One region of the Pseudomonas sp. CGJS7 genome, then DNA from elsewhere that is predicted to be linked to it. Evidence: riboswitches for the same ligand, from Rfam matches in the RefSeq annotation. Region 1 holds a riboswitch; each other region holds the start of a gene.
What was found. Region 1 has a riboswitch for cobalamin ahead of btuB (TonB-dependent vitamin B12 receptor). Riboswitches for the same ligand answer to the same signal wherever they lie in the genome.
Positions count from the first base shown of each region.

Region 2: another riboswitch for cobalamin. It lies ahead of V7787_RS24940 (CoA-acylating methylmalonate-semialdehyde dehydrogenase); the one in region 1 lies ahead of btuB (TonB-dependent vitamin B12 receptor).
Region 3: another riboswitch for cobalamin. It lies ahead of cobO (cob(I)yrinic acid a,c-diamide adenosyltransferase); the one in region 1 lies ahead of btuB (TonB-dependent vitamin B12 receptor).

Region 1 is NZ_JBAMDI010000027.1:14,254-23,919, forward strand. It holds gene V7787_RS17805 (hypothetical protein) at 1-844, shown strand, start outside; gene btuB (TonB-dependent vitamin B12 receptor) at 1,096-2,979, opposite strand; cobalamin riboswitch at 3,112-3,361, opposite strand; gene V7787_RS17815 (TfoX/Sxy family protein) at 3,629-4,078, opposite strand; gene V7787_RS17820 (GAF domain-containing protein) at 4,075-4,557, opposite strand; gene bioD (dethiobiotin synthase) at 4,676-5,365, shown strand; gene V7787_RS17830 (phasin family protein) at 5,587-5,997, opposite strand; gene queD (6-carboxytetrahydropterin synthase QueD) at 6,399-6,761, opposite strand; tRNA gene V7787_RS17840 (tRNA-Met) at 6,926-7,002, opposite strand; partial or broken gene V7787_RS17845 (RNA pyrophosphohydrolase) at 7,127-7,585, shown strand; gene V7787_RS17850 ((2Fe-2S)-binding protein) at 7,873-8,076, shown strand; gene bfr (bacterioferritin) at 8,268-8,741, shown strand; gene V7787_RS17860 (DUF4126 domain-containing protein) at 9,105-9,666, opposite strand, start outside.
Region 2 is NZ_JBAMDI010000045.1:10,405-20,070, reverse strand. It holds gene mmsB (3-hydroxyisobutyrate dehydrogenase) at 1-843, opposite strand, end outside; gene V7787_RS24955 (enoyl-CoA hydratase/isomerase family protein) at 840-2,015, opposite strand; gene V7787_RS24950 (enoyl-CoA hydratase) at 2,012-2,806, opposite strand; gene V7787_RS24945 (acyl-CoA dehydrogenase family protein) at 2,803-3,957, opposite strand; gene V7787_RS24940 (CoA-acylating methylmalonate-semialdehyde dehydrogenase) at 3,993-5,507, opposite strand; cobalamin riboswitch at 5,649-5,853, opposite strand; gene V7787_RS24935 (TonB-dependent siderophore receptor) at 6,422-8,650, shown strand; gene V7787_RS24930 (hypothetical protein) at 8,712-9,666, opposite strand, start outside.
Region 3 is NZ_JBAMDI010000007.1:141,840-151,505, reverse strand. It holds gene V7787_RS07105 (hypothetical protein) at 1-142, opposite strand, end outside; gene V7787_RS07100 (DUF3108 domain-containing protein) at 342-1,052, opposite strand; gene purN (phosphoribosylglycinamide formyltransferase) at 1,061-1,714, opposite strand; gene purM (phosphoribosylformylglycinamidine cyclo-ligase) at 1,714-2,772, opposite strand; gene V7787_RS07085 (DUF2066 domain-containing protein) at 3,093-4,160, shown strand; gene V7787_RS07080 (AI-2E family transporter) at 4,173-5,246, shown strand; gene hda (DnaA regulatory inactivator Hda) at 5,486-6,193, shown strand; gene V7787_RS07070 (C40 family peptidase) at 6,321-6,959, shown strand; gene V7787_RS07065 (C40 family peptidase) at 7,100-7,633, shown strand; cobalamin riboswitch at 7,756-7,976, shown strand; gene cobO (cob(I)yrinic acid a,c-diamide adenosyltransferase) at 8,097-8,708, shown strand; gene V7787_RS07055 (cobyrinate a,c-diamide synthase) at 8,705-9,666, shown strand, end outside.

The DNA.
Region 1 (9,666 bases):
CGACTTGGCTTGCGCGAACGATGCCATCGCCGAGACAAGACCGCGCGTCGATGCAGGTCGCGCGTACCTGCTCGAAAGCCAGGTGAGCCAGGGTGGCGCCCGCCACCGCGACCGCAACGGTTTCGTCACCGCGCTGGCGGTGCGCACATTGCGCCAACGCGGACTGGCGGTGCCGGGCGCGATGCTCGATGCCTTGCAGACCTGCCGCTCCGCGCGAGGCGGTTTCCGCTTCTGGCCCGAAGACGCGCGACCCGATTGGGCGCCGGACTTGCCCGACGACGTCGACGACACCGCGATCATGGCCTTGGAACTGCTGCGTGCCGGCCGCATCGACCTGGCCGACGCGCGCCGCACCGCTTGCATGACCATCGCGCGCCGGCGCATCGCGCGTCTGCCGATGCTGCATCCGCCGTGGCTGCGGATCGGCACCTTCGCCACCTGGAGCCGCGAAGGCGCGCTGTTCGATCTGGTCGATTGCACCGCCACCGCCAATGTTCTGGCCTTTCTCGCCTCGATCGATCTGTCGCACCTGCCCGGCGTCGCCGAAGCTACGGCGATGCTCGATGCGGCCCTGCGTTGGGCCGGTGACGACGAACTGCGTGCGAGCAGCCTGTCGCCGTTCTATCCCGAACCGGCGGAGTTCGTGCTGGCGTTGGAACACGCGGCGCAATGCGGCGCGCAGGGATTGGCCGAGTTGCACGCGCGGGTCGCGTCGACGGCTTGGGGCGCGGATGCGCAAAGCCGCGTCGCGAACCCGGAGCATCGCTTGTGTTCCAGTCCCTACGGCGTGGCGGTTTGGCGTTCGCCGGAACTGGCGCGGTTGCGTGCGTGGGCTTGGCGGTAAGGGCTGGTGGTCGAACGCGGCGGTGGCGTGACTTGCGCGATCGTTGTCGATTCGCGGTCGCAGCTCGCGCAGCTCCTACAGGGCTGCGGGCAAAATCACGAAATAGGCACATGGCCTACCTGTAGGAGCGGCGCGAGCCGCGACCGCGCCAATGAAGCTACCGCGCCGGTGCGATCGCAGTTCCTGCACAACGATCTTCGAAAAAAAAGCCCGGCCTAAGCCGGGCTTTTGCTTGAACGCTCGCCGCCGAATCAGGGCTTGGGCGCGTAACGCAAGGTCACGAACCACTCGCGGCCGGGCTGGTTGTAGTACGACACGGTTTCGTACTCGCGGTCGAACACATTGGCCACCCGCGCCTGCAGGCTCAGCGCATCGGTAAAGGCGTATTCGGCGCGCAGATCCAGGGTGCCGTAGCCGCCGACGCGGACGCTGTTGGCGACATCGTCGTAACGCGAGCCGTAGCCGACCGCGGTGGCGCCGACGCGGAACTTGCCGAAGGCGCGGTCCAGGTCGATGCGGGCGCTGTGCTTGGCGCGGCGCGGCAGGTCGTTGCCGCGGGCGAAGCCGACGCGGTTCTCGGTGTCCAGCCAGCTCGCGCTCGCCGCCAGGGTCCACTCGGCGAAGGTGGTGTCGATACCGATCTCGGCGCCGCGCATGCGCGCGCGTTCGATGTTGTTGGGCAGGTTGATCGCCGAGTCGAAGGTGATCAGCTCATCCACGCGGGTGTCGAAACCGTCGATGCGCGCATTGAAGTTGTCGCCGCGGTAGGCCAGGCCGATTTCCCAGGTCTTGGATTCTTCCGGCTTGAGCTGGGCGTTGCCGAAGAACGGGTAGTACAGCTCGTTGAAGGTCGGCGCCTTGAACGCGGTGCCGTAACCCACGGTGACGCGCCAGTTCTCGGCGAAGTTCAGGCCCCACGCGGCGCCGCCGGTGGTGTGGCCGCCGAACTGCTCGTTGTCGTCGCGGCGCACGCTGGCTTCGAACGACTGGTTGCCGAAGCGGCCCTGGTACTGGACGAAACCGGCCTTGTTGTCGCGTTCGATTTCGTCGTAAGTGGTGTTGCTGTCGACGCGGTCGCGCAGCCAATCGAAGCCGGCGGTCAACACGTGGCCTTCGAAGAGGTTGAAATCGGCCTGCAAGGTCGCGCTATCGCGATCGGTATCGAAGAAGCCGATGCGCTGCTTCGGAGAAATCCCGGCCGGCCCGACGGCCGTGCCCTTGAGGTCGTAGTTCTGCGAGGAGTCCACATTGCGGCCGGCGCTCAGCTGCACATGCACCGCCTCCGACGGACGCCAATCGAGCTTGCCGCCGATCACTTGCTGGACCGTTTCGGAGTAGTTGCCGAAGTCGCCGTCGTAGGAGTTCTGGCCTTCCGCGCGCAGCGCCTGACCTTCGATGCTCCACTGCTCGTTGAACTCGACGCCGCCGCGCAGCGACAGCGCGTGGCTTTCGTAGCCGTCGCGATCGGGCTCGGTGGTGAAGCAGCCGGCGAACACCGGGAAACCGGCGCCGCGGCAAGCGTTGATGCCCTGGGTCTTGCGGAAGCTGTAGTCGGCGCCGAACCAGTTGCCGCCGCTGCGGCCGCCGAAGCCGCTGCCGAACTCGACCGTGCCGTTGCTGCCGCCGCCGGCGTGCACGCGCGGGGCGAAGCCCTGCTGCTCGCGACGGGTGAACACCTGGATCACGCCGCCGATGGCGTCGGCGCCGTACAGGCTCGAACGCGGGCCGCGCACGATTTCGATCCGGTCGATCAGTTCCAGCGGCAGATCCTGCAGCGCGGCCAGACCCGAGGTCGGCGAACCGATGCGGATGCCGTCGACCAGCACCAGCACGTGGTCGGATTCGCTGCCGCGCAGGAACAGCGTGGTCAACTTGCCCTGGCCGCCCTGGTTGGCCAGGGTGATGCCGGCGCGGCCGCGCAGCAGGTCGTTGAGATCGCGCGCCTGGCTGCGCTCGATGTCGGCGCGGTCCAGCACTTCGACCGGGGTCAGCAGATCGTTGACGCTGACCGCGGTGCGGTTGGCGGTGACCACGACCTGATCCAGGTCGGTGGGCGCGCCGGCGGGCGCGGCGACGGCGGTGGCCGGCAGCGCGAGCGCGCAGGCGATGGCGAGGGACAGGTTCAGGCAACGCATGTGGGGACTCCAGCGCACGCGCGATCCAGCGCGCGACGAAAACGGCTAATGGGCGGCGGCGGGGAAGGGACGTGCGGGCAGGCAAGGCAGCGCGCGAAGGCGCTGTAGCCGCCGCAATGCCCTCCGCATCGCAACCTGTGGCGCGTCGAGGCCGGTCTCCGGACTCGCAAGCGGAACGGCGCGGGCCGATTCCCGGGCGCGGCGCCTTCCCGTGACTGAGCACAGTGGCGGTGGCCGCGACCTGACTTGCTTACCGTTGCGGGGGCAGTGCCGGAATGGGCGGGGCGGGTCGGAGTGTCCGACCGGACCTTGGCGCGTCACCGGCTTCCCGTTTCAACCCCGGCGGCTGGGCCGTGGGGTCACCTCGAAGCGGGGCGCAGTGTACGCGATGTGGGGGCGGGGCGCCTGGCGGCCTTCACCCCAACCCACGCCCCGGCCCGAACGCATAGCGTTCGGGCGTTCGGTGTCGCGCGAGCCAATGGCTCGTAAGCGCGACCCCTCACCCCACAAGCGGGAGAGGGGCTTAGAGCGCAGGGGCGAGGGATCGAGCCCTTTTCCCGCTTGCGGCGCCCGAAGGGTGTGCAAGGCTGAGAAGGTGCCCCGAAAGGGCGGATGAGGGCCGGCGGACTCGCAGCGCAGCCCCACTACTTCAATCGTTGCGATCATCGTCGCTGTGCTCGTCGCGCCCATCGTCGTCCGACGGACCATCGCCTTCATCGCCACGATCCTCGTCGTCGCGACCGAACCCGCCACCGAACCCACCCGGCTCATCGAACCGCTCTTCCTGCGCATGCACCGTAGTGCGCACCGGCGCGGCCGCCGGCTTGTTGCGCGGCGCCGGCAACAGCGCGGTGGCGGCGTCGGCGGCCAGGATCAGCTCCTGCCGGCGCTCATCGCTGATCTCCTGCCAGTGGCAGTCCAGCAGCGCGCCTTCGATCGCGTAGAGCAGGTTCAAGGTCGGCTTGAAGCCGGCGCGCTTGACCCGCATGAACGCCTCGACCGTGCCGACCGCGGCGATGTCCTCGTGCGTGCGCAGCCCGACCTGGCGCAGCCAGGCCGCGCTCTTGGGGCCGATGTTGCGCATCTTCGGCGCGCTCATGCCAGCGACTCCACATACACCCGCGCCAGCGCTTCCAGCCCGGCCTGATCGTCGGCGTCGAAACGCGACGGCACCGGGCTGTCCAGATCGAACACGCCGAGCAACTGGCCGTCGCGCAGCAACGGCACCACCACTTCCGAACGCGATGCCGCGTCGCAGGCGATGTGGCCGGGGAACTCGTGCACGTCGGCCACGCGCTGGGTCTGGCGGCTGCTCGCCGCCGCGCCGCACACGCCCTTGTCCAGCGGAATGCGCACGCAGGCCGGCAGGCCCTGGAACGGACCGACCACCAGTTCGCGGCCGTCGTAGAAATAAAAACCGACCCAGTTGAGCTCGGGCAGGGACTGATTGACCAGCGCCGACAGGTTGGCGGCGTTGGCGATGCGGTCGCTCTCACCGTCCAGCAGCGCGCGCGCTTGCTCGACCAATTGGGCGTACTGCTCGGACTTACCGCCCGAAAGTGTGGAGGCTGTAAACATCTTCGGAGTGTAGCAGCGGCGCTCGCCGCGACTACCATGGCCGGTCGGCGGCGCCGAAAAGCGCGAGGTCAGTCACACGCGCCGCCGGTTCCCGCCGCCCTCTCAGCGAATCCTGCCTATGTCCCCGTCTCAACCGCTCCCGCGCGGCCTGTTCGTCACCGGCACCGACACCGGTATCGGCAAATCCATCGCCAGCGCCTGCCTGCTGCACGCCTTGCGCGCCGGCGGCACGCGCGCGGTGGGGATGAAGCCGGTCGCCAGCGGTTGCCAGGCCAGCGATGAGGGCTGGCGCAACGAGGACGCGTTGCTGTTGCAGGCGGCCAGTTCGCCGACGCCGCGCTACCAGGACGTCAATCCCTACGCCTTGCCGCAACCGTTGGCGCCGGAAATCGCCGCGGCCGAAGCCGGCGTGGAGATCTCGCTCGACATCATCGTGCAAGCGCACGCGCGCCTGGCCGCGCTGGCCGAAACGGTGGTGGTCGAAGGCGTCGGCGGTTGGGCCGCGCCGATCAGCGCGGGGCTGGATCAGATCGATCTGGTCCGCGCGCTGCGCTTGCCGGTGGTGTTGGTGGTCGGCTTGCGCCTGGGCGCGATCAATCACGCCCGGCTAAGCGTGCGCGCGATCCAGGCCGACGGCGCCGAGTTGGTCGGTTGGATCGCCAACGGCATCGATCCGCACATGGAGCGCAGCGATGAGAACTTCGAGATTCTGCGCAAGCGTTTGCCGGTGCCGTGCTGGGGGCGTTTGCCGTATGCGGAGCAACCGGATCCGGCGGCGTTGGCGGCCAGAGTCAAGCCTGTTTTCTGAAGGGACGTCTGGCGCTAAGAGCGGCCCGCGCCCTAGCCCTCTCCCGCCAAGCAGGAGAGGGGACTGCCTGACTCCCTCTCCCGCTTGCAGGAGAGGGTTGGGGTGAGGGCAAGGCCGCCGCTCTAGTCCCAACAATAGCCCAAGAAAAAACCCGACAGCTCGCGCTGCCGGGTTCTTAATCGCATCAGACCGCCGGGAGAGAGTCGGCGGGCGGCGAATACTTACTTGGCGGCCGGAGCGGCAGCCTTGGTCGCGGCCTTGGTGGCCTTCTCGACGTTGGCCTGAGTGGCCTTGGCAGCGCTTTCGATCTGCGACTTGGCCAGCTCGGCGATGGCTTCGTTGGCCTTCAAGGTGCGGCCGAACGCTTCCTGACCGGTGCTGACGGCGCGCTCGATGTTCTCGCGAGCGATCTGCACGCCCTTCGGCCACAGGGTCTTGAACGCATCGGCGTCGCGGGCTTCAGCGGCTTCGCCGAAGAAAGCGAAGGTCGCGTTGACGCGGTCTTCGATCGCGGCGATCTGCAGACCGAACACGGCCTCGGCGTTGTCGAGGGCCAGACGGTTGACCTGAGCGGCCGTGTCCGCGAACTGGCGCGTAGCGGCGGCGAACTGTTCGTTGAATTGCTGGTACATGGCTTAGCTCCTGGAGAGGTTCAGACGGAGAACGACTGAATTGTGCGATGCAGCATAGGCGGCCTTTTGTTGCGATGCAACATCGGGCCGACCAGCGGTCGTGAACGGTTCAGAAAACCTGCCTATTCAGCTAGTTGCGGGCGAAGCGGCGCATTGGGCAAAGCGCGGCCGGGGCCGCGTTTGCGCGGCGCGGACGGCCGCTTGGGCCGAGCGTGGCGGCCGGATGTGTCGGAACCAAGGCGGGCGAATGACCGCGCGCCGATTGCGGCCGGCGTGCGCGTTATCGCTGTGCGGCTTTCGCGAAAACGGGCGCGGGCGGGCCAGACGCGGACGCGGCGCCGACGATCGCAACGGCTTCGCTGGAACGGCGCCGGGCGGATCGCCGGTGCCCGGCGCAGCGATCAGCCGCGGTAACGGCAACCCGCGGTGCAGGTCTCGTGCACCACGATCTCGCTCAGCAGCGGCAGCACCGGCTTGAGCTGATCCCAGATCCACACCGCCAGCCGTTCGCTGGTCGGGTTGTCGAGACCTTCGATGTCGTTGAGATAGTGGTGATCGAGCCGGTCGTAGATCGGCTGGAACGCCTTTTTGACGTCGGCGTAGTCCATCACCCAGCCGCTGTGTTCGCCCAACTCGCCGCGCAGGTGCACTTCGATCCGGAACGAATGGCCGTGCAAACGCGCGCACTTGTGGCCTTCGGGCACGTTGGGCAAACGGTGCGCGGCTTCCAGGGTGAAGATCTTGAAGATGTCGACGGAGGTCATGGCGGCGGCCGATGGAGCGATGCGGGCGCTGGCCGGCGGACGGTCGGCGCGTGGGAGCGGAGACGTTGCCTGCGGCCAGGGCGCGCGAAGCGAGCGTGCGACGAAGGCCGGATACGAAAAAGCCCGCTGCGCTGGCGGGCCCGGTGGTGCTGCGCTGATGCGAATGGTGGCTATGGGTGGACTCGAACCACCGACCCCAGCATTATGAGTGCTGTGCTCTAACCGGCTGAGCTACATAGCCACGGGGAACCGCGAATTCTTCATGTCGCGGGCCCGCTTGTCAATCCTTCCGGTCCGCTTTGCCCGACTTGTCGTCTGCGCCACCCCGTGGCAGAGTCGGAGACAGTGAATTTGGAGTCCGCATCGTGATCGATCCGGACGGCTATAGGCCCAATGTAGGCATCGTCCTGATGCACCCGGATGGGCGCCTGTTCTGGGCGCGCCGCGTGCATCGCGACGGCTGGCAGTTCCCGCAAGGCGGGATGAACACCGATGAGACGCCGCTCGAGGCGATGTACCGCGAGCTGCGCGAGGAAACCGGCCTGCTGCCGCAGCATGTCGAGGTGTTGGGCGCGACCCCGGGTTGGTTGCGCTACCGCTTGCCGCCGCGGGCGGTGCGCCGCAACGACCGTCTGGTCTGCATCGGCCAGAAACAAGTGTGGTTCCTGCTGCGGCTGACCGGGCAGGAGTCCGATCTGCGCCTGGACCTGACCGACAAGCCTGAGTTCGATCACTGGCGCTGGGTCGATTTCTGGTACCCGGTCGAGCACGTGGTGATCTTCAAGCGCGGCGTCTACGCCAGCGCGCTGCGCCATCTGGCGCCGTTCGCCCGACACGTAGCCGGCTCGCAGGCGGTGCCCACGCCTGGCCCGGACACCCGCCAGCGCGACCCGCAACTGGCCGCGCACGCCCATCAGCGGCCGCGCGCACGCTCATGCGGGCCGGGCGGCCCCGTCCGCGGCGGCGGCTCCGAGTCCGGCGGCTGAGGCGGGGCAGGCGGGGGGCGTTCAGGCTCCCGGCAGCTATTCGCTCCCGGTTAATTGACAATCATTCGCATCCGTGGCGGAATGGGTTCCGCAGCCAGCCGGCTGCATGCCCGAAGACCCGCACCGTGTACGTCTGCATCTGCAACGGAGTCACCGACCGCGATATCCGCCAGGCCGCCGAGGCCGGTTGCCGCAGCGTGCCCGAGCTGACCATGCGTACCGGCGCCGGCGCCAATTGCGGCAGTTGCCTGGAGTTGGCCGGCTCGCTGCTGGATCAGGCCCGCAACGTGCGCGATCTGCCGTTGGCGGTGATGCAGCAAGCCGCCTGACCCGGCCCGCGGCAGCTTGCCGCGCTACCCGTCGATTCCGCCGAACCGCCCGTCTCCGGGCGGTTTTCGCATGCGCGGCCCGCGCGCGGCGATGGCAACGATTCTCGACCTCCGTTGCGCACGATTCGCGTTTCGTCATAGCTTTTTCGAAAGGGCTACAGTGCCGGCCATTGCAACGTCGGAGCCCGGCCATGAAAGGCGACCCCAAGGTCATCGAATACCTCAACAAGGCGCTCTTCAATGAGCTGACCGCGATCAACCAGTACTTCCTGCACGCCAAGATGCTGAAGAACTGGGGCCTGAAGGAACTGGCCGAGCACGAGTACCACGAGTCGATCGACGAGATGAAGCACGCCGACAAGCTGTCGGACCGCATCCTGTTCCTCGACGGCTTGCCGAACTTCCAGGCCTTGGGCAAATTGCGCATCGGCGAAAACCCGCGCGAGTTGCTGGCCTGCGATCTGGCGCTGGAGCTGGAAGCCATTCCGCTGCTGCGCGAAGCGATCAAGTACTGCGAAACCGTCAGCGACTACGTCAGCCGCAAGTTGTTCGCCGACATCCTCGATTCGGAAGAGGAGCACGTGGACTGGATCGAAACCCAGCTCGCGTTGATCGATCGCCTGGGCGAGCAGAACTATCTGCTGACCAAGATCGAAGGCGAATAAGCCGGTCGCATCGGAACGAAAGCGCGCGGGCCGATCGCCCGCGGCTTGCGTGAGGTTTCAACGGTTCAGCCAGCCAGCGACGTCGATACGAAGCCAGCCCGCCAAGACCCGCGAAACGCGCAAGGAAAAAAGCCGCAGGCGATGAGCCGGCGGCTTTTTTTGTTGGGCGATCGCAGGGCGGCATTGGGTAGCCATGGTCGGGCGTTGGCCGCGTCGCCCATCGTGGTTTGCGTCGTGAGCGAGGTGGCGTGGTCGTACAGGTAGCCCAGATCGATCCGAAGCCCCCTGTAGGAGCGGCGCAAGCCGCGACCGCGAACTTGCCGTTCGCCGCGCAGCCCCGGGGCTGCGGGCACGCGCCCCGAATCAGCCCGAGGCCGAGGCCTGCACCTTCGGCTTGCGCCGGAACAACTTGCGCCAGATCCACCACAACGCCGCCGCGATCAACACGCTGATCGCGATCACCACGCCCAAGGTGACCCACGGATAGGCGAACACCAATGCCAGCAGCCCGACCACCGCGGTGTCCTCGGCCACCGACGCGGTCCAGTTGGTGACCGGCTCGGGCGAGGTGTTGAGCAGCGCGCGCGTGCCCGACTTCAATACATGACTGGTCAGCGCGACGCCGGCACCGGCGGCGAGCGCGCCGGCGCCGAGTTGGCCGTCGGGCGACATGGTCGCGGCCGCAAGAAACGCGCCGACCGGCACCCGCAGCAGGGTATGCAGCAAGTCCCAGCCCGAATCCACGCCGGGAATCTTGTCGGCGAAGAACTCGCCCACGGTCAGCAGGCCGCACACGCCCAGCACCCACGGCGACTGGGTCGCCTGCAGCGCTTGCGGCAGCTCCAGCCAGCCCAGCATGCCGGCCAGGCCGACCCCGAATACGGTCAGATAGACCCGCACCCCCGACAACCAGGCCAGAACTACG
Region 2 (9,666 bases), on a different contig from region 1:
GCCGTGGCCGGCGCGGCTGTTCATCGCATACAGATTGCGCGCCAGTTCGCCGAGCGGGATCGATGCGCCCACGCCCATCGCCGCTTCGGCGGCCAGGCCCAGATCCTTGAGCATCAGATCGTTGCCGAAACCGCCGCTGTAGCCGCGCGAGGCCGGCGCGTTGTCGAGCACGCCCGGCCAGGGATTGCAGACTTCGGTGGCCCAGCTGCGGCTGGTGCTGACCGCCATCATCTGCGACAACACCTTCGCGTCCAGGCCGTGGGCGACGCCCAACGCCAACGCTTCGCCGGTGACCGCCATGATCACGCCCAGGGCCATGTTGTTGCACAGCTTGGCCACCTGCCCGGCGCCGCTGGCGCCGACGTGGAAGATGTTCTTGCCCATCGCCTGCAAGGCCGGGCGCGCGCGTTCCAGCGCCGCGGCTTCGCCGCCGACGATGAAGGTCAGCGTTCCCGCGGCCGCGCCGGCGGTGCCGCCGGACACCGGCGCGTCGATCATGTCGATGCCGGCGGCGGCGGCGGCTTGCGCGACTTTCTGCGCCGAGGCCGGGGCGATGGTGCTGCAGTCGATGACCAGCGCGCCGGGCGCGATAGCGCGCAGCAGACCGTTCTCGCCCAGGTACAAACCCTCGACGTGGCGGCTGGCCGGCAGCATCGAAATCACCACTTCGGCATCGGCCACCGCGGCAGCGGCGCTGTCCGCGGCGACCGCGCCGGCCGCGACCGCGGCCTGCACCGCGGCGGCGGACAGGTCGAACACCCGCAACGAATGCCCCGCCTTGAGCAGATTGGCCGCCATCGGCCCGCCCATGTTGCCCAGTCCGACGAACGCGATGCGGCTCATGCTCGATTCTCCGTGGAAGCTTCCAGAGCGGACAGCGGGTGAGCATCGTCGGCCCACGGCGCGATGAAGAATGCGTCGGCCCAAGCCGCGTCGGCATCGGCCAAGGCGGCCGGATTCCATCGCGGGTTGCGGTCTTTGTCGATCAACAAGGCGCGGATGCCCTCGGCGAAATCGCCGTGCGCCGCGCATTGCAGCGACACCAGATACTCAAGGCGGAAGGTATCGGCCAGCGACAACGTGGCGGCGCGGCGCTGCAGTTCATAACCCAGGCGCGCCGAACCGGGCGCACCCGCGGCCAGGGTCTTGCGCGCGGTTTGCAGCCATGCATCGTCGGTTTCGAGCGCGTCGATGCGCGAGACCACCGTCGGCAAATCCTCCGCGTTGCACAGCGTTTCGACCAGCCTCGCGTGCTGCTGCAGCGGACCGGCCGGCGCGGCTTCGCCGCGCGCGCGCAGCAATCCGCTCAGCAGATCGCGATCGCGCGCAGCATCGCCCGACCAGGCCGCGGTGACCAGATCGGCGTACACCGCGCCGCGTTGCGCTTCGGGCACGTAGTGATCGGCCAGCCCGGCGTAGATCGCATCGCCGGCGTTCAACGGCGCGCCGGTCAGGGCCAGGAACAACCCGGCGCGGCGCGGCACCCGATTGAGCAGGAAGCTGCCGCCGACGTCCGGGTACAGGCCGACGGTGATTTCGGGAAACGCCAGCCGCGAGCGCTCGCTGACCACGCGATGACTGGCGCCGGCCATCAAACCGATGCCGCCTCCCATCACGATGCCGTGGCCCCAGCACAGCAGCGGCTTGGGATAGGTGTGGATGCGATAGTCCAGGCGGTACTCGGTAGCGAAGAACTCGCTCGCCTGGGCGTTGTTGCGGATGTCGCCGCCGCCGGCCGCGCGGTACTGGCTCATGCCGCGGTACAGGCCGTGCAGATCGCCGCCCGCGCAGAAGGCTTTCTCGCCCTCGCCTTGCAGCACCACCAGCGCCACCGAGGCGTCGCCGGCCCACGACGCCAACTGCGCGTCCAGCAGCGTCGCCATCTCCAGCGACAAACCGTTCAAGGTCGCCGGCGCGTTGAGCGTGGCGATGCCGAGCTTGCGGCCGTTGGCGACCGCGCGTTCCTCGAACAACACCGGCGCCGACGTCGCGATTTCCTGCAGGGAGGCGTTCATGCGTTCTTCCATTGCGCCGCGCGCTTTTCCAGGAACGCCGCCACGCCTTCGACCTGATCGGCGCTGTCGAACAAGTCCACGAACGCCTCGCGCTCGCGCACCAACGCGGTCGCGTGCGATTGGGTGCGGGTGGCCTGGATCAAGGCCTTGCACGAGGCCACGCTGATCGGGCTCTGCTTCTCGGCCTGCTTGGCCCAGGCCAGGGCGCGCGCCTTGGACTCGCCCTTGCCGACCACTTCTTCGACCAGGCCGATGCGCAGCGCGGTCGCCGCATCCACCCGCTCGCCGAGCAGCATCATCCGCTTGGCCCAGCCTTCGCCGACCAGACGCGGCAGGTTCTGGGTGCCGCCGGCACACGGCAACAACCCGACGGTCGCTTCCGGCAGCGCCACTTGCGCCTGTTCCTCGATGATCCGCAGATCGCAGGCCAGCGCGCATTCCAGGCCGCCGCCCATCGCATAGCCGTTGATCGCCGCGATCGACACGCCGCGGAACGCGCTCAGCGCTTCGAACGCCTCGCCGAAGCGGCGCGCCGCCTCGCGCGCCAGCGCCTTGTCGCCGCTGGCGAACTGCTTGAGGTCGGCGCCAGCGGAGAAGAACTTTTCGCCTTCGCCGACGATCACCAGCGCATACACCTCGCGCTCGCCGTCCAGATCGCGGACCAGATCGCGCAACGCGGCCAGACTGTCGCGGGTCCAGGTGTTGGCCGGCGGATTGCTCAGGGTGACCACGGCGGTGTGGCCGTCGATCTCCAGCTTCAGCCCGGTGTAGGCCTTATCGGCAAGACTCATCGCAATTCCTCGTCGGTGTTCAGCAGGTGGCGCGCGATGATCACGCGCATGATTTCGTTGGTGCCTTCCAGGATCTGATGGACCCGGCAGTCCCGCAGCAGGCGTTCGATCGGGTATTCGCGGATATAGCCGTAACCGCCGTGGATCTGCAGCGCCTCGTTGCAGATCCAGAAGCCCGCGTCGGTGGCCAGACGCTTGGCCATCGCACACCACACCGTGGCGTCGGCGCTGGCGCTGTCGACCTTGCGCGCGGCGGTGTGGACCATCTGGCGCGAGGCGATCAACTGCGTGGCCATGTCGGCGAGCTTGAACTGCAAGGCCTGGAACTCGGCGAGCTTCTTGCCGAACTGGCGGCGCTCGCCCATGTAGCGCCGGGCCGCGTCCAACGCGCCCTGGGCCGCACCTAGCGAGCAACTGGCGATGTTGAGGCGGCCGCCGTCCAGACCTTTCATCGCGATCTTGAAGCCGTCGCCTTCGCGTCCCAGCAGGTTCTGCGCCGGCACCCGCACGTCTTCGAACGCGATGCCGCGGGTGGGCTGGCTGTTCCAGCCCATCTTCTCTTCCTTGCGCCCATAACCGATGCCGGCGCTGTCGGCCGGCACCGCGAACGCGCTGATGCCGCGTGCGCCATCGCCGCCGGTGCGCGCCATCACCACCAGCATGTCGGTGGAGCCGGCGCCGGAGATGAACGCCTTGGCGCCGTTGAGCACGTAATGATCGCCGTCGCGCACCGCGCGGGTGCGCAGCGATGCCGCGTCCGAGCCCGCGCCGGGTTCGGTCAGGCAGTACGACGCCAGGCGCCGGCCGCTGGCCAACTCCCGCCCCCACTCGGCGCGCACCGCGTCGTTGGCGTGCGCGGTGAGCATCCAGGTGGCCATGTTGTGGATGCTGATGAACGCCGCGGTGGACGGATCGACCGCCGCGAGTTCTTCGAACACGATCGCCGCATCCAGGCGGGTCAGCCCGGAACCGCCCGCCGCTTCGTCGACGTACAACCCGCAGAAACCCAATTCGCCCGCCTGCGCGATCGCCTCGCGCGGAAACACGCTGTTGGCGTCCCAATGCGCCGCGTGCGGCGCCAACTGCGCCAAGGCGAAATCGCGCGCGGCCTCGCGGAACGCCGCCTGTTCTTCGCTCAGCCCGGTCGGCAACGCCGCCGCGACCTGCCAGTCCATGACGGCGGCCATCACTTCAGGCTGATCGTGGTGTTGACGCCCTGGCCCGAGGTTTCATCGTCGAACCAACGCGCGGTGACGGTCTTGGTCTGGGTGTAGAACATCACCGCCTGCTTGCCGTATGGACCCAGGTCACCGAGCTTGGACGCGCGCGAACCGGTGAACGAGAACAGCGGCACCGGCACCGGAATCGGCACGTTGATGCCGACCTGGCCCACGTCGATGTCTTCCTGGAACTTGCGCGCGGCCGCGCCGGATTGGGTGAAGATCGCGGTGCCGTTGCCGTTGGGGTTGGCGTTGATCAGCGCGATCGCCTGTTCCAGCGTGTCCACGCCGAGAATCACCAGCACCGGCCCGAAGATTTCTTCCTGGTAGATGCGCATGCCGGGTTCGACCGCGGAGAAGATCGTCGGCCCGATGAAGTTGCCCTGCGCGTAACCGGGCACGTCCGGCTTGCGGCCGTCGAGTTCCAGCACCGCGCCCTGCTCCACGCCCGAGGCGATCAGCGCTTCGACGCGTTCGCGCGCGGCGCAGGAAATCACCGGCCCGACGTCGGTGCCCGGCTCGGTGCCGGCGTTGACCTTGAGCGTGCGCGCCTTGGCCACCAACTCGGGAATCCAGCCGCGCGCCTCGCCCACCAACACCGCGGTGGACGCGGCCATGCAGCGCTGTCCGGCCGCGCCGAACGCGGCGCCGGCCATCGCGTTGAGGGTTTGTTCCTTGTTCGCGTCGGGCAATACCACGGCGTGGTTCTTCGCGCCCATCATGCATTGCACGCGCTTGCCGGCCAGCGTTGCGCGCTGGTAGACGTGGGTGCCGACCTTGGTCGAGCCGACGAAGGACACCGCCTGAATGGTGGGGTGATCGCAGATCGCATTGACCACGTCTTCGCCGCCGTGCACGACGTTGAGCACGCCCTTGGGCACGCCGGCCTGCAACGCCAGCTCGACCAGACGCATGGTCACCAGCGGGTCTTGTTCGGACGGCTTGAGCACGAAGGTGTTGCCGGTGGCGATGGCCATCGGGAACATCCACAGCGGGATCATCGCCGGGAAATTGAACGGGGTGATGCCGGCGCACACGCCCAGCGGCTGCAGCAGCGTGTAGGTGTCGACGCCGCCGGCGACGTTGTTGGCCAACTCGCCCAACTGCAGGTTGCCGATCGCCGCGGCGTGCTCGACCACTTCCAGGCCGCGGAACACATCGCCTTCGGCATCGGGCAAGGTCTTGCCCTGCTCGGCGGTGAGGATCGCGGCGAGCTCGCTCATGTGCTCGCGGATCAACTGCTGATACTTGAGGAAGATCCGCGCGCGCGCGCCGATCGGGGTCTTGCGCCAGGTCTTGAAGGCGCGCGCGGCGGACTCGACCGCGGCGTTGACCTCATCGGCAGTTGCCATCGGCACGCGCGCCAGCACCGCCTGGGTCGCCGGATTGACGACTTCGCGCCATTGCGTGGTGGTGGATTCGACGAACTCGCCGTCGATCAAAAGCTTGACCGTCGCGACGTCGGTCGCAACGCGATGCATCTCGTTCATGGTCGGTCTCCGTATCGCACACCCGCGAAAGCGGATGCCGCGGAGAGATCAGACAAGACGACACGAAGGCGAACGGACGCCGCATCGCATCAGCTCGTCCGGTTGCCCGCCGCAACACCCGAGAAGGACATCTCCCGATGTCCGCCACGGGCCGGTCTCCGGGCTTGCGAGCGATGCCGTGGCATCACCCCGACTCCTTCCCGCGCGAGCGCAGTGGTTTACGTCGGGTGTTCTCGCCTACCGTTGCGGGGGCAGCGCCGGAATAGGACGGTTAGGTCCGCACCGGCTTCCCGTTTCACCCTGCTCGCCGGTATGGACCGACGGCAAGGCACCTGTGGCGGGCGGAGTGTAGTGCTTGGCGATGGTCGCGGACAAGCGGCAGCGCGGCGGCGCGCATTCAGTTCGGCGGAATCGGCGCCGCATGCGCGGGCGCATGGCGCGCGCGGTGCCACGATGCGCATGCGGTGCGCAACCGTGAATCGCGTTGTTGGCGATGCGAAGCCGCTGCGGCGTGATGCTGTTTGTCACACATATCACCGCTCGATCGGTGCGGCTGGCAGCGGAGAATCGGACGCGATCGTCGACGTGGATCCGAATGCGATCGCGCGATCGATACAAAGACTTGCCGACTGACCCACTGACTCGACAGCGCGCAGTCGGCCGGTTCGCAACGCATCGCAACGATTGAATCGTTACCCCGCATGCCGATCGCGTTCGGGCGCATCGAATCGCCGACACCGCGAATTGTCGCTGCATGCATATTGCGTGTGACGACCGCATCAAACGATAATGATTCCCATCTTCCTTTGCAAATCGCCTGCGCCCCCATGCCCTCCTCCCGCACTGCCGCGCACCCGCGGCGTTTGGTTACGCCTGCGCGTCGCACTCTGTTTTCGGCCCTTACCTTGCTGCTTTCGCTCGGCGCCACCAGCGCGCAGGCCGAAGACGCCGCCGATGCGGACCAGGTCAAGAACCTGCAGCAGGTCCAAGTCACCGCCGAATCGCTGGACTCGTACGCGGCGCCGGCCACGGTCTCGGCCACGCGCATGGTGCTGACGCAACGCGAGACCCCGCAGTCGGTCACCGTGATCACCCGCCAGCAAATCGAAGACTTCGGCTACGTCACCATCGCCGACGTGTTGCAGAACACCACCGGCATCTTCGTCAACAATCTCTCCAGCCTGGAACGCCCGAGTTTTATGGCGCGCGGCCTGGACGTGAACAACATCCAGGTCGACGGCGTGCAGCAATTCCCCGGCGGCCGCCGTCCCGACGTCGGCGGCGATTCGGTGGCCTACGAACGGGTCGAACTGGTCCGCGGCGCCAATGGCCTGATGACCGGCACCGGCGAACCTTCGGCCACGGTCAACATGATCCGCAAGCGCGCGACCCGCCGCCATGAGGCCTACGTCAACGCAAGCGTGGGCCGCTGGAACAATTACCGGATCGAAGGCGACGTGTCTGGCCCGCTGCTCGCCGACGGCCGCGTGCGCGGCCGCGTCGCCGCCGCTTACACCGATCGCGAGTCGTTCATCGACTACTACAGCACCGAGAAAAAAACCCTCTACGGCACGCTGGAAGCCGACTTGAGCGACAACACCCTGCTGCGGATCGGCCTGGAAACCACCAGCACCGATCAGGGCGGCGTGATCAACACCAACAACGTCTCGTACTGGTACAGCGACGGCAGCCGGATCAATCCGCCGCGCTCGTTCAGCACCGCGGCCAAATCGAGCGCGTGGCCGCTGGAGGAGCGCACCTATTTCGCCGGGCTCGACCACAGCTTCGCCAACGGCTGGCATCTCAGCGCGATCGCCACCCACAACACCATCGACATGCAAGGCGGCCAGCTGTATTTCATGATGCCGTGGGATTACCCGGACCGCGACGGCGGCGGCCCCTACACCGACAGTGCGGTGATCTCGTGGTCGGCCGACAAACAGAACACCTTCGACGCGTTCGCCGAAGGCCCGTTCCGCCTGTTCGGACGGGAGCATCAACTGGTGTTCGGCTACAACAGCTTCTCGCGCACGCGCACCACGCTCGGCACCGACTTCGATCCGGCGACGCGGCCGCTGCGCGGCGAGGAAGTGGTGCTCGATGCCTACAACCTGTGGACCTGGCGCGGCCAAGCGCCGCGTTACACCGCCTACCGCACCGGCCATCGCGACAATGCGGTGCATACCGATCAAGGCGGCGGCTATCTCGCCGTGCGGCTCAACCTCGCCGATCCGCTGAAACTGCTGCTGGGTGCGCGGGTCAGCAATTGGAAGACCTGGACGCGCAATTTCGACCGCGCTACCGGCGCCTTCAGCGGCATCAGCGACGGCTACCGCGTCGACGACGAAATCACCCCGTACGCCGGCCTCGTCTACGACCTGAATTCGACCTACTCGCTGTACGCCAGCTACGCCGACGTATTCCTCCCGCAGGAGCAATACGATCGCAACGACCGCATGATCGAACCGATGATCGGCAAGAACTACGAGATCGGCGCCAAGGCCGAGTACCTGGACGGCCGGCTCAACGCTTCGTTCGCGTACTTCGAATCGGTGCAGGACAACCTCGCCATCGCCGACCCGAACGTGCCGCCCAATTACCTCACACCCGGCGGCCGTTCGCCGTACGTGTCCAGCGGCAAAGGCAACCGCACCAAGGGCGCGGAATTCGAGTTCTCCGGCCAACTGGCGCCCGACTGGAACCTGTACGGCGGCTTCACCCACGCCATCACCCGCAACGGCGCGGGCCAGCGCATCAACACCTACATCCCGAAAAACCTGTTGCGGCTGTCCACGACCTACCGCCTGCCCGGCGCGTGGCGGCGCCTGACCGTCGGCGGCGGTCTGCAATGGCAGAGCGCGTACCACACCGTCGCCGGCTACCCGCTCTCGCCCGAACGCTCGGCGCAGGCGCCGTACGAACTGCTGCATGTCGGCACTCACGTGCGCAGGCAAAGCGCGGTCGGCTTGGTCAATGCGATGGCGCGCTACGAGATCAACGACCGGCTGTCGCTGTCGTTGAACGTCAACAACCTGTTCGACAAGTACTACTACAACAGCATCTCCGAGTACGACGGCAGCGTCGGCTGGGGCGAGCCGCGCAATTGGGTCGCTTCGGCGCGCTATCGCTGGTGACCGCGGCCGATCGCGCCGTGCCCGAATCCTCGCGCGAGCGGCCAGTACCGGCGCTCGCGGGTCAGGCCGCGCAAGTAGCCAGTTGCTGCTTCGCGTACCAGATCGCGCGGCGCGCCTGGTTGTAGGCCATGTCGGCCGAACGCGGCAGCAGATGCTCGGCGCGGATCGGGTCGACGCCGCTGGCCATGGCGCGTTCGACTTTTTCCAGTTCGCTCAAATGCGTGAGCGCAGGCGTCAGCAATTTGCGCAGGCGCGCGCGATCGCAACCGGGGTGATCGGCTTCCACTTCGCCGATCGCCCAACGGATGCGGCGACTGGCTTCGCCGTCCAGCCCGGGCACCGGCTCCTGGGCGATGGGCGCGGCCTTGTAGGCATCGCCGGTGGCTTCGCTGCCCAAATCCGAAGGCCGTTCGTGCAGGGCCGGATTGAAGCGCACCGCCGGCGGCGGACGCGCTTGCGCGGATTGGATCTGTTTCTTGCCGGGCAGTTTGTCGACGATTTTCTTCAGTCCCTTTTTGGCGCTCTGCATCAGCCCGTCGGCGAGATTGCCGTCGGTCTTCCAATCCTTGGCGAACATCGAGTCTTGCGCCTGGATCGGCACCGAGCGCTCGAACCTGCGCTTGGCCGCGGCCAGCCTGGGATCGTCGGGATCGCCCGGCGCGCGCGCCTCGGGCGCGCGCATGGGATCGAACTCGGGGCTCACGCCGATCGCGACGCGGCCATCGGCGGTATACAAACGCGGGCGAGCCGGCGGCGCTGGCGAGTCGTCGTTGGGGCGCGGCGCCGCTGGCGGGGCGATGACGGGCGCGCTCGCGGTCGAACGCGGCGGCGTGGGCGCAAGTCGCGACGACGTTGCCGGCCGCGTTGCGGCCGCGGCCGGAATCTCGATGAATTCTTCAGTCGGCGGCTGCGAAGCCGCCGGCTCGATCAGAACGACGTCCATCGGTTCGGCCGCGGGCGGCGGCGGCGGCAACGAAAACAACAGCCAGCCGGCGAACAGCGTCGCCGCGACGGCG
Region 3 (9,666 bases), on a different contig from region 1:
CGCGGTATTGGTGTGCTTCGTGTTCGTTATGGAACATGCCCACCAGTTGACCTTGTTGGTACACATCCCAGATCCGCACGCCAGCGGCCAGGCCTTCGTGGGACATTCTCGATTCGTCGCGTTCGGTTACTTGGACAGTCATCGGTAAACTCCACTTCTTCAAGATGGCTGCGACAGTGTGTCGCACGTCTTCTTTATAGAGTTTGTTAGCAGACTAAGTAAGTAAAACAGGCATGAAACAAGTTTCATGAAGCTCGAAGGGATGCTGCCTGGAGGGCTTCTTCGCAGCAAAGAAAAGCCCCGCACAGGGCGGGGCTTCAGGTGTTACAGGCAGTGCGCGATCAGTTGCCCTTCACCGGTTTGCCATCGACCGTGCCATCCTGCAGCACGATCACGTACTCCTTGCCATCGGTCTCTACCTGGCGCAGTTGCACCAGCAGGTAGTCCCAGTTCTTGGCAAACCACAGCTCGGTGATGCGCTTGCTCTGGCTGGGATCGCGCACGCGCTCGACCTTCACGGCATCGACCTGGCCGGTCTTGGTGGTGACCTTTTCGGTGCCCAGCACGCGGAAGTCGTAGGTGTCGATCTCGTCGCCGTCGACCACCTGGTAGGTCATGCTCTTCTTGCCTGCGGCCACGTCGTGCTGCAGGGCCAACTGGTAGGAGGACTTGTCCAGTACGCCGCGGTTCAGTGGCAGGCTGACGGCATCGCCACGGTCGCTGCCGGTGATCTTCTTGGTGCTCCAGTCGAAGTCAAGGTCGACCTTCTTGGCCTTGCCCAGGCCGCCGCGCTCGAAGTGATACTTCTGCGGCAGCAGGGTGTCGTTTTCCAGGCGCAGGGTGCTTTGCTCGGTCAGGCTGGCGATCATCATGGAAGCCTTGAAGTTAAGGTCCCAGGTACCGTTGGCATTTTTGACCAGGCTGCGCTCGGCGGTGCCGCTCATGGGCAGCTGCTTCCAGTCGGCAGTGTAGCTTGCCGAGAACGGCTTCAGATCAGCTGCCTGGAGGGGCAGGGCGAGCACGGCGAGAGCCAAGAGCAGGGCGCGACGCATAAATTCTCCTAGGATCGAATCAAGTGACCGCTGGCCGCCAGTGGCTGGCCGTCCAGTAATGCACCCTGTTCGCCAAGACGCAAGCGCCCTTCAGCGAACCAGCGCACCGCCAGTGGGTAGATCAGGTGTTCCTGATGGTGTACCCGCTGTGCCAGGCTTTCGACGGTGTCATCAGACGCCACCGGTACCACAGCCTGTACGACCAGTGGGCCGCCATCGAGTTCCTCAGTCACGAAGTGTACGCTGCAGCCATGCTCGGCGTCGCCAGCTTCCAATGCCCGGCGATGCGTATGCAGGCCCTTGTACTTGGGCAGCAGCGACGGGTGGATGTTGAGCAGGCGGCCCTGATAGTGGCGCACGAAGCCGCCACTGAGGATGCGCATGAAACCGGCCAGCACGACCAGGTCCGGGGCAAAGCCGTCGATGCGCGCCATTAGCGCGGCATCGAAGGCTTCACGGCCGTCGAACTGGGTGTGGTCGAGCACGACGCTGTCGATGCCGGCCGCTGCGGCGCGTTGCAGGCCGTAGGCATCGGCGCGGTTGGAAACCACCGCGCGGATACGCACCGGGCTGTCCTGCCCTTGGCAGCTGTCGATCAGGGCTTGCAGGTTGCTGCCGGAGCCCGACAGCAGTACCACTACATTGCAGGTCTTGCTCGGCATCAGTGTGCCTTGAGGTTCTGCAGCTCGACCTGGGCAGCGCCTTCGGCGGCTTCGGCGATGTGGCCGATTACCCACGGTTGCTCACCGGCGGCGCGCAGTTCGTTCAGGGCGGCTTCGACCTGGTCCTGGGCCACGCAGATGACCATGCCCACGCCGCAGTTCAGTACGCGGTGCATTTCGTGCTCGTCGACGTTGCCCTTTTCCTGCAGGAAGTCGAACACCGCCGGGCGCTGCCAGCTGGCCACGTCAACCACGGCCTGGGCGTTTTTCGGCAGTACGCGCGGGATGTTGTCCAGCAGGCCGCCGCCGGTGATGTGGGCCATGGCCTTGACTGCGCCGGTGTTCTTGATCAGCTGCAGCAGCGGTTTGACGTAGATGCGGGTCGGCGCCATCAGCAGGTCGGTCAGCGGCTTGCCGTCCAGCTGGGTGTTCTCGATGTCGGTAGCCGACACTTCGAGGATCTTGCGGATCAGCGAGTAGCCGTTGGAGTGCGGGCCCGAGGATGGCAGGGCGATCAGCGCGTCACCGGTGGCAACCTTGGAGCCGTCGATGATTTCGGCCTTTTCCACCACGCCTACGCAGAAACCAGCCAGGTCGTAGTCTTCGCCTTCGTACATGCCAGGCATTTCGGCGGTTTCACCACCGACCAGCGAGCAGCCGGCCAGTTCGCAACCGGCGCCGATGCCGGTGACCACGGTGGCGGCCACGTCAACGTTCAGCTTGCCAGTGGCGTAGTAGTCGAGGAAGAACAGCGGCTCGGCGCCGCACACGACCAGGTCGTTGACGCACATGGCGACCAGGTCCTGGCCGATGCTGTCGTGCTTGTTCAGGTTCAGCGCCAGGCGCAGCTTGGTGCCGACGCCGTCGGTGCCGGAGACCAGCACCGGCTGCTTGTAGCCGGCCGGGATCTCGCAGAGGGCGCCGAAGCCGCCCAGGCCACCCATGACTTCAGGGCGTGCGGTGCGTTTTGCCACGCCCTTGATGCGTTCGACCAGTGCTTCGCCGGCGTCGATGTCTACACCGGCGTCCTTGTAGCTCAGGGAGGGTTGCTTGCTCATTGATCCAGGCCTTTAGGAGGGAGGGATTCTTAAAAACGACCATGACGGCCAAGGCCGGCTGATAAGCGGCGGCGGTCTGAAACGTCAGTGGTCTGTGAAGGCGCGCGATTTTATCAGGGTTGCCGGGCAGCGGCCATCCTCAGGCCGACGGGCAGGGCGGTAATTGTTGAAAAAAGCTGGAGGGTGGTTGATGCGGTTGCATGTGTATAAGCTGCAAGCAACGAGCTTTACGCTGCACAACAATGCAGCCCGGCGCTCGGCCTGCTTTTTCTTGCAGCTTGAAGCTTACGGCTTGAAGCTCGACTGGACAGGAATCCTCCATGCGTTTGTTCAATATTCTGGCAGCCGGTTGCCTGGCCCTGATCTCGGCCACTGCCCTGGCTGAAAATGTCTCCGGCCTTTATCAGGTGCGCGAGCCGGTCACCGGGCCGGGCGCCGAAGCCCGTACCGCGGCCACAGTCAAAGCCCTGGACACGTTGGTGCAGCGTCTGACCGGTGACCCTAAGGCCGTGCAGAGCCCTGCATTGGCCGAGCTGCGCAAGGACCCACAGCAAATCATCAACCAGGTGGGCAGCGAAGCCGGCCCGCCCGAGTCGGTAGTGGTCGAGTTCGACCCAGGTAGCACCGAGCGGGCCTTGCGCAAGGCTGGCCTGGCACTGTGGGGCAGTAACCGGCCCTCGATACTGGGGTGGTGGTTGAACGACACGGTCGAGGGCAGCAACCTGGTCGGTGATGGCCAGGCCAGTGCCCAACCCCTGCGCCGCGCCGCCCAGCACCGGGGTCTGCCGTTGCGCTTGCCGCTGGCCGACTTGCAGGAGCAGCTGGTCGCCAATGCCAAGCAGATCGAAGGCAACGATCCGGCGCCACTGCGCGAAGCTTCCGAGCGCTACGGCGCCGATGCCTTGCTGGCGGTACACGCCCAGGAAGCCGACGGCAAGTGGCAGGGCAAGTGGCAGCTGTGGCTGGGCGACCAGCGTGAGCAGGGCACTGCCGAGGGCGCCGACCAGGCCGCCTTGGCTGACGCGGTGATGATGGCTGTAAGCAGCCGCCTGGCGCCACGCTACGTTACCCGGCCGGGTGCCAGCAGCCAGTTGCAGGTGCAAGTGCAGGGCATGAACCTGCAGCGCTATGCCGAGCTGGCCCGCGTGCTTGAGCCCTATGGCCCACGCTTGCAGGCGGCTGAAGGCACTACCCTGACCTACGGGGTTACGGGCAATCGTGAACAGCTACGTGCCCAGCTTGGCCTGGCCAAGCTGCAGGAAGTGCCGGTCGAGCAGGCACCGGCGGTGCCGGCCATGCCAGTACCGGCAGTGGACGCCGCAGCCGCGCAGCCCGCGCCTGCGCAGCCAGCACCCAAGCCGTTCGACGGCTTGCGTTTTCGCTGGTAAGGGGCGCTTGCCGTGACTGACATGCGTCGCTGGATCTGGCTGGGCGCTGCACTGCTGATCGCTGTGCTGCTTTATAGCCTGCACAATATTCTTACGCCGTTCCTGGTCGGCATCATGCTGGCCTACCTGGCCGACCCGCTGGTCGATCGTCTCGAGCGCCTGGGGCTTTCGCGTACCTGGGGTGTGGTGGTGGTGTTCGGCCTGTTCACCCTGTTGCTGTTGGCGTTGTTGCTGGTGCTTGTGCCGATGCTGGCCAAGCAGTTGGTGCGCCTGTACGAATTGGCGCCGCAGATGCTCGACTGGCTGGAGCATGTCGCACTGCCGTGGGTACAGAGCCGCCTTGGCCTGGCCGATGGTTTCTGGAAATTCGACAAGATCAAGGCCGCCATCGGCGCGCACATGGGGCAGACCACCGATATCGTCGGCATGCTGCTGTCCCAGGCCACTGCCTCAAGCCTGGCGTTGGTGGCCTGGTTGGCCAACATGGTGCTGATCCCGGTAGTGGGCTTCTATCTGCTGCGCGATTGGGACTTGATGATGGGCAAGCTGCGCGGCCTGTTGCCGCGCCAGCGCGAGCCGCAGGTGATGGGCCTGGCAGGTGAATGCCATGAAGTGCTGGGGGCATTCGTGCGCGGGCAACTGATGGTGATGCTGGCCCTGGGCGTCATCTATTCAGCCGGCCTGATGCTGGTGGGGCTCGAACTCGGTCTGCTGATCGGCATGCTTGCAGGCCTTGCGGCCATCGTGCCGTACATGGGCTTCATCATTGGCATTGGTGCCGCGCTGGTGGCCGGCCTGTTCCAGTTCGGTGGCGACCTGTACCCGATGCTGGGCATCGTTGCGGTGTTCATGGTCGGGCAGGCGCTGGAGGGTATGGTGCTGACCCCTCTGCTGGTGGGCGATCGCATCGGCCTGCACCCGGTTGCGGTGATCTTTGCCATCCTCGCCGGGGGTGAACTGTTCGGCTTCACCGGTGTGCTGCTGGCGCTGCCGGTGGCGGCGGTGATCATGGTGCTGCTGCGGCATGTGCATGCCCTGTACAAGGAATCGGATATGTACGCTGGGAACATCGACCCGGAGCTTTGAACACCCTGTGTTTCGTCTTGAGCTGTTTCGCGCCCGCGAAATTGAGCGTCGCCTCGCGGCGCCCGATCTCGCGGGCGCTGAGCACGGTTTGTCCTGCATCCGCCGCTCGCTTGTGCTGCGCAACTTGTTGATTTTGCTTGCCCTATCTGCAGTCGAGATTGTGCGCCCCGCGTTGCGGGTATAGACTTTGCAGATTGTTCACCAAAGGCCCCCAGCGGTCCCGTCGACCGCCCGCGAGCATGAAACCACCGATCCAGTTGCCCCTGGGTGTGCGCCTGCGCGATGACGCCACCTTCATCAACTACTATCCGGGCGCCAATGCTGCGGCATTGGGTTACGTCGAGCGGCTATGCGAAGCCGACGCCGGCTGGACCGAGAGCCTTATCTACCTGTGGGGCAAGCAGGGTGTTGGCCGTTCCCACCTGCTGCAGGCCGCCACCCATCGCTTCCAGCAACGTGGCGAGCCCGCTGTCTACCTGCCGCTGGCGCAGTTGCTCGACCGTGGCGTGGAACTGCTCGACTACCTGGCCCAGTACGAACTGGTGTGCATCGACGATCTGCATGTGATCGCCGGCAAGGCGGATTGGGAAGAGGCCATGTTCCACTTGTTCAACCGCCTGCGCGACAGCGGCCGACGCTTGCTGCTGGCTGCCTCGGCATCACCGCGTGAGCTGCCGATCAAGCTGCCGGACCTGAAGTCGCGATTGACCCTGGCCCTGGTGTTCCAGATGCGCGGCCTGTCCGACGAAGACAAGCTGCGCGCCTTGCAGCTGCGAGCTTCGCGCCGTGGCCTGCACCTGACCGACGAAGTCGGCCATTTCATCCTCACCCGTGGCGCGCGGAGCATGAGCGCGTTGTTCGACTTGCTCGAGCGCCTCGATCAGGCGTCGCTGCAGGCACAACGCAAGCTCACCATTCCGTTTCTCAAGGAAACCCTCGGCTGGTAACCCCCTGAAAACCCTGGGCCAGAGCGGTAAAACAAAAAAGTCACATCTTTTTCGATAAAATTTGCAAATGGCCATGATAGAGGGCATAGTTTCACCCTTCTAAAGGATTACAGACACGGTCGTGCCCATGCTGAAGCGCTTCGCACCCCTCGTGCCACTCGCACTCGTGACCCTGCTTTTTGGCTGCGCGGCCCAAGGCCCGGTATCTCAGCCCCAGGATCACACCCCGATCACTGCACAATCGGCTATCAAGGCCAAGGCCTCTTCCTCGTCGGTATTCGGCGAGCCGGAAGAGCTGGCCACCGAAGATGACCTGGCGTCTTTCTCCGGCGGCAAGCCTTACCAATTGCCGGTTCTGGCTGACAGCATTCTCGAGCGCGGCATGTCCTTGATCGGCACCCGCTACCGCTTTGGTGGTACCTCGGAAAAGTCCGGCTTCGACTGCAGTGGCTTCATCGGTTACCTGTTCCGCGAAGAGGCGGGCATGACGCTGCCGCGCTCCACGCGTGAAATGATCAACGTTGATGCGCCGAAAGTGGCCCGCAACAAGCTCAAGCCAGGTGACTTGCTGTTCTTCAGCACCAATGGCCGCGGCCGGGTAAGCCATGCCGGCATCTACCTGGGTGACAACCAGTTCATCCACTCCAGCAGCCGTCGCAGTGGCGGTGTGCGCATCGACAGCCTCGGTGATCGCTACTGGAGCAAGACCTTCATTGAAGCCAAGCGCGCCTTGGCCATGGCGCCGACCAACATCGCGCGCAACTGATATCAAAATGATGTACCCTGCCGCGGCGGTGATGCTTTGAAAAAAAGCTCGCCGCCGTGCGCATTTACAGAAAGCGTCTAATCTAAACTCTCAACTCTTTTCGGCTGCAGCGCAGCGGTCTCAGACAGGATGTTCTGGCCATGGTAAAGATGGCGCGCTTCGCATTTCTCTCCTTGGCAGCCTTGCTGGCTGCATGCTCCAGCCGTGCGCCTGCGCCGGCCCCTGTGGTACAGCCGCAGGTTACCTATAGCCAGCCCAGTCCTTCACCGATTGCCGATGACGTGCTGATTCGCGCCATTGGTCTGGTAGGCACGCCCTATCGTTGGGGGGGCAATACCCCGGACTCCGGCTTCGACTGCAGCGGCCTGATCAAGTATGTGTACCGTGATGCTGCTGGCATCAGCCTGCCGCGCTCGACGCGAGAGATGATTGTCATGCGCGCACCGACGGTGGATGTCAGTTCGCTGCAGTCTGGTGACCTGGTGTTCTTCGCCACCAGTGGCGGCTCGCAGGTCAGCCATGCCGGCATCTATGTCGGGGACGGCCGCTTCGTACATGCACCTTCCACCGGTGGCACCGTGCGCCTGGACTACCTGTCAAACAGCTACTGGGCCAAGGCCTACCTGCAGGCCAAGCGGGTGATTCCGCAAGGGCATCTGGCACAGAACCCTTGATATCCATGCCTGTTTAGCGGCCCCCTCGAGCTTGGGGCCGATACCGGCTGCCTGGATTCAAGGTGTTTTGCTCACCCGCCAGACCACCCGCTTCGATTGACGCTCCCGGTGCAACCCTCTAACCTTCGCGGCGTGTTTCAGGTGCCCTGCCAGCCCCGACTGGGCAGGGTGAAACTGGGAAGCCGGTGGGCGCCAGCATGGCGCGATTCCGGCGCTGCCCCCGCAACGGTGGATGAGTAAAAGGCCGCGCAGGGCCACTGGGTGCCAGCATCCGGGAAGGCGCGCAGGCCAGGGCCAAGGCCCACTCACAAGCCCGGAGACCGGCCTGATACTGCCAACGGCATCACGGAGGGTGATGCGCGGTGCACCGTGGCGCCCAGCCATGGCCTCTGCGCGTTCTCCGTTTGCCTGCCTATTACCTGTCGCCGCGCATTGCTGTGGTGCCAGCCAGCGGAGAACCCTGATGAGCGATTCCACCGAACGCGACGAACGCCACCTGGCGCGCATGCAGCGCAAGAAGGCGGTCATCGACGAACGCATCGCCAATTCCCCTAACGAATGTGGCCTGCTGCTGGTGCTGACCGGCAATGGCAAGGGCAAGAGCAGTTCGGCCTTCGGCATGCTCGCGCGCGCCTTGGGCCACGGCATGCAATGCGGTGTGGTGCAGTTCATCAAGGGCCGCAACAGCACCGGCGAGGAGCTGTTCTTCCGTCGCTTCCCCGAACAGGTGCGCTACCACGTGATGGGCGAGGGCTTTACCTGGGAAACCCAGGACCGCCAGCGTGACATCGCCGCTGCGCAAGCCGCCTGGGCGGTGTCGCGCCAGTTGCTGCAGGACCCGGGTGTACAGTTCGTGGTGCTGGACGAGCTCAACATCGCCCTCAAACATGGTTACCTCGACCTGGACCAGGTACTGTCCGACATTCAGGCCCGCCCGCCCATGCAGCATGTGATTGTCACTGGCCGCGCTGCGAAGCCCGAGATGATCGAACTGGCCGACACCGTGACCGAAATGGGCATGCTCAAGCACGCCTTCCAGGCCGGTATCCGCGCACAGAAAGGCGTCGAACTGTGAGTCGATCGCGGCACTGCCCCGCCGTGTTGATCGCGGCGCCGGCCTCTGGCCAGGGCAAGACTACCGTCACTGCTGCGCTGGCCCGCCTGCACCGCAACCTCGGGCGCAAGGTGCGGGTGTTCAAATGCGGGCCCGACTTTCTTGACCCGATGATTCTCGAACGGGCCAGTGGCGCGCCGGTGTATCAGCTGGATCTGTGGATGATCGGTGCCGAGGAAAGCCGTCGTCTGCTGTGGGAAGCTGCTGGCGAGGCTGACCTGATCCTCATCGAAGGGGTGATGGGGCTGTTCGACGGTACCCCGTCAAGCGCCGACCTGGCGCGCCACTTTGGCGTGCCGGTGCTGGCGGTGATCGACGGCACAGCCATGGCCCAGACCTTCGGCGCCCTGGCCCTGGGCCTGGCGCGGTACCAGGCCGATCTGCCGTTCGCCGGCGTGCTGGCCAATCGGGTAGGCAGCCTGCGTCATGCGCAACTGCTCGAAGGCAGCCTGACCGAGGGCTTGCGCTGGTATGGCGGCTTGTCCCGCGAGCGCGGCATCGAGCTGCCCAGCCGCCACCTGGGCCTGGTGCAGGCCAGCGAGCTGAATGACCTGGACACCCGCCTCGACGCTGCCGCCGAAGCGCTGGGCGCCAGTTGCGATGCGGCGTTGCCGCCGCCAGTCAGCTTTGCCGAGCCGGAACCGCAAGCCAGCGTTGCCTCGCTGGCCGGTGTGCGCATTGGCGTGGCGCGGGACGAGGCGTTCGCCTTCATCTATGGCGCTAACCTCGACCTGTTGCGCAACCAAGGTGCCCAGCTGGTGTTCTTCTCGCCGCTGCACGACCACGAACTGCCGGCGGTAGACAGCCTGTATCTGCCGGGTGGTTATCCTGAGCTGCATCACCATGCGCTGGCCGCCAACGCACCGATGTGCGAGGCGATCCGCGCCCACCACGCACAGGGCAAGCCATTGCTGGCCGA